Regions from separate parts of the Rhizobium sp. Root491 genome, predicted to be linked through region 3. Evidence: riboswitches for the same ligand, from Rfam matches in the RefSeq annotation. Region 3 holds a riboswitch; each other region holds the start of a gene.

Region 1 (2,261 bases), 160 kb from region 3:
CAAAGGGTTTTGGGAATATCTGCACCGCTGGCGCCTCGCCGCGGAACAGGAAACCGTCCGAACAGGTGCCGCGCATGCCGAGTGTGTCCCAGACGTGGGTCTTCTCGAGCTTGTACTGATCTTTCAGGAAGACGGTCATCACCTGATCGGCCGGGGCGGCATCCTTGTGGGCGCGCGAGGTGATGAGGATGGCATCCGCATTGCTGCCGTAGGAAATGACGGTGGCGTCCTTCTCCAGCCGGCAGATGTCTCCTTCGACCTCAATCGCGCAGATTGAATTGCGCAGATTGCCGCCGATTCCGCCTTCGGTCGTGGCCGAGGCGAGTAGAAGCTGTTCGCTTGCAATGCGGCTCATGAAGCCCGCATGCCATGGGCTTGTCTCGCCGTGTTCCACAAGGCTCGATGCCTTGATGTGGTGCATGGCGAAAATCATCGCGGTTGCCGAACAGGCCTGGCCAAGCCGGGCGCAGATATCGGCGATTTGCTGTATGGATGCGCCTTCGCCACCAAGAGAGGACGGGACCTGAATGCCGAGAAGGCGCTCTTGTCTCAGCGCCTTGACGGCTTCCTCCGGGAAGCGACCGGTGACGTCCACCTCATCCGCGTGTTTGGCGGCAATTGCTGCGACGCGGCTTGCGCGCGCGGACAGCGTTTCATCCTGCGGCGCAACGGTCACATTCATCAGGCTGCCTCTTTACCATCCAGAATGAGCTTAACGGTGTCTTCAATGGCCTTGATGCTGGCAAAGGACTTACGGTTCAAGAGGTTGTCGGGGAATTCGATATCGAAAGCTTCCTCGATACCCAGCATCAATTGCACCGATGCAAAGGAAGAAAGACCTGCCGCATAAAGATCTGCTTCGTTTTCAATCGTATCGACGGGGGTAGGAAGCTGGCCGAATTTTGCCAGTATTTCACGAATAGTCGCATTCATTCCGACTTATCTCCCATGAATTTAACATCAGGATGGTTTGTGCTTATCGTTAATTTGAAAACGATAATATTCGCCTAAACCGTTAGGTTAATTACCACTAACGGCGCTTTTGTTGTTCGTCCACCTTTGCCAGCCATCAGCAGCACCCTTGACAAATGTCGGGCGGTGTTTTCTCTTGTGTCCATTCACCAGGGGTGTCCCGTCAAGGGGCTGAGATTCTGCTTTTATGCGCAGTGACCCGTTGAACCTGATCCAGTTCATACTGGCGTAGGGACGGTGCAAAGACCGAAGGTCGGATTGCGTGTAACTTGCGCTGCCGACGCGTCGGTATTTTCCATCATTCCGGCTCGAACTGGGTCTCCACTGTCAAACTTTGGAGCCTCATGATGAATATCGTTGCCAAGAATATCCCGCTTGTCGTCACAACCGGGCCGCATCCCGCCTCCACGAAAATCCACAAAACCGGAATTTTGCATCCGCATATTCGCGTGCCCATGCGCGAAATCGCCGTCCACCCGACGGCGGGAGAACCGCCGGTCACGGTCTATGATTCTTCAGGCCCCTATACCGATCCATTGCATAACGTTCTGATCGAAAAGGGTCTGCCGCGCCTGCGTCACGACTGGGTTGTAGCGCGCGGCGATGTCGCGGCTTACGACGGTCGGCACGTCAAACCGGAGGATAACGGCTTTGCCACCGGCGAGCGCCTGACGCCTGAATTTGCCATGCGCCACCAGCCGCTGATGGCCACGGAAGGAAAAGCCGTAACGCAGCTTGCCTATGCGCGGGCAGGCATCATCACGCCGGAAATGGAGTTCATCGCCATCCGCGAAAATCTGGGGCGCGAAGCGGCGAAGGAGAAGCTGGCTCGTGATGGCGAGAGTTTCGGTGCACAGATACCCGATTATGTGACGCCGGAGTTCGTCCGTCAGGAAGTCGCATCGGGCCGCGCCATCATCCCGGCCAACATCAATCACCCCGAGCTTGAGCCGATGATCATCGGCCGTAATTTTCTGGTCAAGATCAACGCCAATATCGGCAATTCCGCCGTTACCTCCTCCATGGCCGAAGAGGTGGAGAAGATGGTCTGGGCGATCCGCTGGGGTGCCGATACCGTCATGGACCTTTCGACCGGGCGCAACATCCACAATATCCGCGAATGGATCATCCGCAATTCGCCGGTGCCGATCGGCACGGTGCCGCTTTATCAGGCGCTGGAGAAGGTCAACGGCATTGCCGAGGACCTGAACTGGGAAGTGTTCCGCGATACGTTGATCGAACAGGCGGAGCAAGGCGTGGATTATTTCACCATCCATGCCGGTGTTCGG
Region 2 (2,261 bases), on a different contig from region 3:
TTCTTTGCTGCGTCCAGATCCGATGTTAGCGAAACGACCTCAAGCAGCTTGGTATCTTCCGCCCGTTCCCCAAAGGTATAGACGGCCATGCGATATTGATTGCTGCTTTTGCGCGTGGACTTTGCCGTGTCCATCAGGCTGGCGGTTGCCTTGGCAACCACGTCGATACGCGTCGTGACCCCGAGTTTCTTGGCCTTGAAGTAATAGCTGTTCGGGTCTGCCACGCCGTCCTTCACGATGTGACAGGCAAAAGCGCATTTATCGCCAGTATTCGCAACCAGGGTGGCGACATCCGTGGGTGTCGCGCCCACTCCCATGGAGGGCGTATTATCAAGCAGAAGATAGAAATCGCTGAAGGTTTCCGTTTCGTATTTGGCCGTGGCCGTGCCGGCAACCGAAACGAAATCCTTCCCCAGAAGCCCTGAGAGCGTCGTGCTGACCGACGCCTTGAAGCTGACGGACGACTCGACCACATTGCCGTGCTTGATCACCGAAACATCGACAGAGGTTATGGTGTAGTCCGCGTCGCCGCGCTGATTGCCATCGAAGAATGCCCGGGCTTCTTCATTGCCGACGGGAATGACACCGTCCCCCGACATCTTCTTTGCCGCCTGAACACTTGCGGACATATCGGCGACTGCCGCCAGAGCCGCGGAATCCGCCGCCTGCTGCAGATCGGCTTTGACCGACATGCCGCGCGTAATATCGAGCGCCACACCGGCAGCCCCGCACAGAGGCACCATGAGCAGCGCGGTCAGAATGCCAAAATTTCCAGATTTCTCTTGCCAGAAGTTTTTCAAGTTCGCCCCCAACCAATCTGGGAGCTGAAGCTAATACAGCGGAATTGAAAAGCGGTTTCAATAAATAACTAATTTTTGATAAACTTAATATAATCAACAACTAATATGTTCGCGGCAAATTCGCCAATATTCTCGTTAACTTTCAACGTTGACATTACTTCAAAACCCTCCTAGCAAAACAGTCTCTTCCGAGGGGAGCACCAGACGGTGCTGAGATGGCGATGAGCCGGACCCTTGAACCTGATCCGGGTCATGCCGGCGTAGGAACGGAAACTGTAGCGCGTTTGCGTTACTGCCCTTTCTCTTCTCCGCTTTGCCCGGATCTCCGTGATCGCCACAGCTGGAGACCGAACGATGATGATGAAACATCCTTCCCTTCGTATACGGTACGGCTGCGTCTGAGCCCCGGCCGATGCGTGCCTCCCATGCGCTGAAGGGCGTCGTTCTTATTCTGTTTGTCTGGCAGCTGGGCATCTGGCTGTTCGCGCCTCCCCGCTACATCCTGCCCTCGCCCGCCGATGTTGCCGCAGCACTCCTGCGCCAGCCAGCCTTCCTGTTCGGACAGGCCATGGTGACATCAGGTGAAATGGCTGTCGGGCTTGCGGCTGGCATTGCCGCCGGCATTCTCGTTGCCTTTACGATTGCCGCCGTCCCGCGTTTTGGCCGCCTCGTCTGGCCCATGGTTCTCGTGCTGCAGGCATTTCCTGTCTTCGTGCTGGCCCCTATTCTCGTACTCTGGTTCGGTTTCGGCATGGCCTCGAAAGTTGTCATGACGGCGATCATCATCTTTTTCCCCGTCGCTTCAGCCTTCACCGACGGCCTCAATCGCACGGATCGGACGATCCTCGATGCCGCCTCGCTGACGGAGGCGAGCCACTGGCAAATCCTCACCCGGCTGCGTGTGCCGCTGGCGCTTCCCTCACTCATTTCCGGGCTGAGGGTCGCAGCTCCGCTCGCCCCGCTCGGCGCGGTCATTGGCGAATGGGTGGGCGCCTCCGCCGGGCTCGGTTTTGTCATGATCCAGTCCAATGCCCGCATGCAGACCGACACAATGTTCGCCGCCATGACCATTCTCGCCCTCATGGCGGTGCTGCTGCGGCTTGTCGTCGACCGGGCAACGGCCAACCTCGCCCCCTGGGCCAAAGAAACAGACCATCTCATTCCTTTCAAACATTTGCGGAGACTTTCGGCACCATGAAACGAACTCTTCTTTCCCTCGTCGTCGCGGCAGCAAGCGTGTTTGCGCCCGTGCAATCGCAGGCGGCCGACAAGCTTACCGTATTGCTGGAATGGTTCGTGAACCCGGACCATGCACCGATGGTGATCGCCAAGGAACGCGGCCTGTTCGCAGATGCCGGGCTGGACGTTGAGCTGGTTCCGCCTGCGGACCCATCCGCCGTGCCGCGTCTCGTCTCGGCAAAACAGGCCGATATCGGCGTTCACTACCAGCCGAACCTCTAT
Region 3 (2,261 bases):
AAATCCTGATGTGAGCGTGAAAGCGAGGAACTGCTTCGCCAGTTCCTTGTGCGGCGCGTTTTTGAGAAGGCCGGAAACCTCGATCTGGATGTAGTGCCCCTCGGAAAAAGCCGCGGCCTGATAGCGATCCGTCTTTTCCGAGACCATGTGATAGGCAGGCGACGTGGTGTAGGAGAGCACCATCGGCACCTCACCCTTGGTGAAAAGGCCATAGGATTCCGACCAGCCCGGCGTGACGGTGAGAATGCGCTTCCGGAGCTTCGCCCAGGCTTCCGGTGCCTTGTCGCCGTAAACGGACTTCACCCAGAGCAGCAGGCCAAGCCCCGGCGTGGAGGTGCGCGGGTCCTGAATTGCGATTTTCTGTGAAGGATCGCCGTCCACCAGATCCTTCAGGCTCGTCGGCGGATTTTTTATCGTCTGCGTGTCATAGACAACGGCGAAATGACCGTAGTCGTAAGGGACGAAAATGTCGTCCTTGTAACCGCCCGGCACCTTGGCCGCCGATGCTTCGATACCGCTGATATCGAAGAGGCCGGTCTGTTTCGCTTCCGCGACCAGATTGGTGTCGAGACCAACAACGACATCCGCCTTCGACGCTGCCCCTTCAAGCTTCAGGCGGTTGAGCAGCGCCACGCCATCCGCCACACCGACGAAATTGACCGTGCAATTGCACACTTTCTCGAAGGCCTCTTTCACCTTGGGGCCGGGACCCCATTCGGAAACGAAGCTTTCATAGGTGTAGACGGTCAGTTCCTGTCTGTCCTGAGCAGTGGCAAGACCGGGCAGAAACAACGAAACGGCAACGAGGGAATTCAGGAAAAGACGACGGCGCACGGGTATCTCCTCAAAAAACGAAAAGGGAAATAGCCGCTTGCCTTAAGCCGTCTAATCCCTCCGCCGGTATGAACCGGATCAGGTTCTTCGGGTTGGCAAGCCTCTCAGCCTTTTGCACGCAAGCACAAAAGACACCCCGTTAGATCAAGATGATGATGTAGTCCCGCTGTCTCTGATTGGCAAGATGGCTGCCGTCAGGCCTGCTGCACCATGTGCACCAGTTCCCAGACATGGCCGTCGGGATCCTGAAAACTACCGGCATACATGAAACCGTGATCCTGAACCGGTTTCCAGCTGCTGCCACCCGAGGCGAGCGCCGTTTCGATCATCCGGTCGATTTCCTCACGGCTTCCCGCTGTGAGACAGGTCAGGACCTCGGTGCTGCGTGTGGCGTCGGCGATATCGCCATTGATGAAATCACGAAAACGCTCCTCCTGAAGAAGCATCACGAAGATGTTCTCCTCAACGATCATGCAGAGCGTGCGGTCATCCGAATATTCCGGATTGAAGGTGAAACCGAGAGCCGTGAAGAAGCTTCTCGATGTCTCGATATTCTTGACCGGCAGATTGACGAAGATCATGCGCATTTTCTGAACTCCTCCGAACCCGCACAGGAAACGGCAATTCCGCCTCCCTGTCAAAGGTGGATGAGACCTCAGTCAAGAAATCGCGACCCAGTCACCCTTCAATTTCCTCGCGCAGCATCTCCAACTCCAGCCATTCCTCTTCCATGGCTTCGAGCTTTTCGCGCAGCTTCGTCATTTCCTGCGCCAGCGTATTGAAGGTAGCCGGGTCCTTGGTGAACAGATTGGGATCGGCCATGCGCTGCTCACGCTTGGCGATTTCGCCCTGCGCCTTCTCCATCTCCTTTGGAAGGTTTTCGAGCGCAAATTTTTGCTTGAAGGAAAGCTTGCCCTTGGCCTTTGAGGGGTCCTGCGACGCGGAGGCGGAAGGGGCGGTCTTTGCCTTTTCCTGCTTCTCCGCCTTGCGCTTTTCTTCCGCAGCACCCTTGCGTTGCGCCATCATGTCCGAATAGCCGCCGGCATATTCGATCCAGCGTCCGTCCGGCTGGTCCGGATTGGCGGGCGCAATTGTGGAGGTGACGGTACGGTCGAGGAAGTCGCGGTCGTGGCTGACGAGAATGACCGTGCCGGAAAACCCCGCAACGATCTCCTGCAACAGATCGAGCGTTTCGATATCGAGATCGTTGGTCGGCTCGTCAAGGATCAGCAGGTTGGTAGGCCGCGCCAGAATGCGCGCAAGAATAAGACGGGCGCGCTCACCACCGGAGAGGTTGCGGATGGGCGTGCGGGCCTGTTCCGGCTGGAACAGGAAGTCCTTCATGTAACCCGTCACATGTTTCAACTCGCCATTGACCAGCAAATTGTCGCCGCGACCGTCGGTGAGGTAATGAGCGAGCGTATCGT

What was found. Region 3 has a riboswitch for thiamine pyrophosphate ahead of thiB (thiamine ABC transporter substrate binding subunit). Riboswitches for the same ligand answer to the same signal wherever they lie in the genome.
Region 1: linked by a shared signal. The riboswitch ahead of thiC (phosphomethylpyrimidine synthase ThiC) and the one ahead of thiB (thiamine ABC transporter substrate binding subunit) in region 3 are both predicted to bind thiamine pyrophosphate.
Region 2: linked by a shared signal. The riboswitch ahead of ASD46_RS11585 (ABC transporter permease) and the one ahead of thiB (thiamine ABC transporter substrate binding subunit) in region 3 are both predicted to bind thiamine pyrophosphate.

The regions. Positions count from the first base shown of each region.
Region 1 covers NZ_LMFF01000014.1:21,757-24,017, reverse strand. The annotation lists gene ASD46_RS15105 (acyl-CoA dehydrogenase family protein) at 1-682, opposite strand, end outside; gene ASD46_RS15100 (acyl carrier protein) at 682-933, opposite strand; TPP riboswitch at 1,114-1,225, shown strand; gene thiC (phosphomethylpyrimidine synthase ThiC) at 1,320-2,261, shown strand, end outside.
Region 2 covers NZ_LMFF01000012.1:134,615-136,875, forward strand. The annotation lists gene ASD46_RS11580 (TadE/TadG family type IV pilus assembly protein) at 1-800, opposite strand, end outside; TPP riboswitch at 982-1,084, shown strand; gene ASD46_RS11585 (ABC transporter permease) at 1,213-1,998, shown strand; gene ASD46_RS11590 (ABC transporter substrate-binding protein) at 1,995-2,261, shown strand, end outside.
Region 3 covers NZ_LMFF01000014.1:180,953-183,213, forward strand. The annotation lists gene thiB (thiamine ABC transporter substrate binding subunit) at 1-834, opposite strand, end outside; TPP riboswitch at 873-983, opposite strand; gene ASD46_RS15820 (VOC family protein) at 1,029-1,421, opposite strand; gene ASD46_RS15825 (ABC-F family ATP-binding cassette domain-containing protein) at 1,513-2,261, opposite strand, start outside.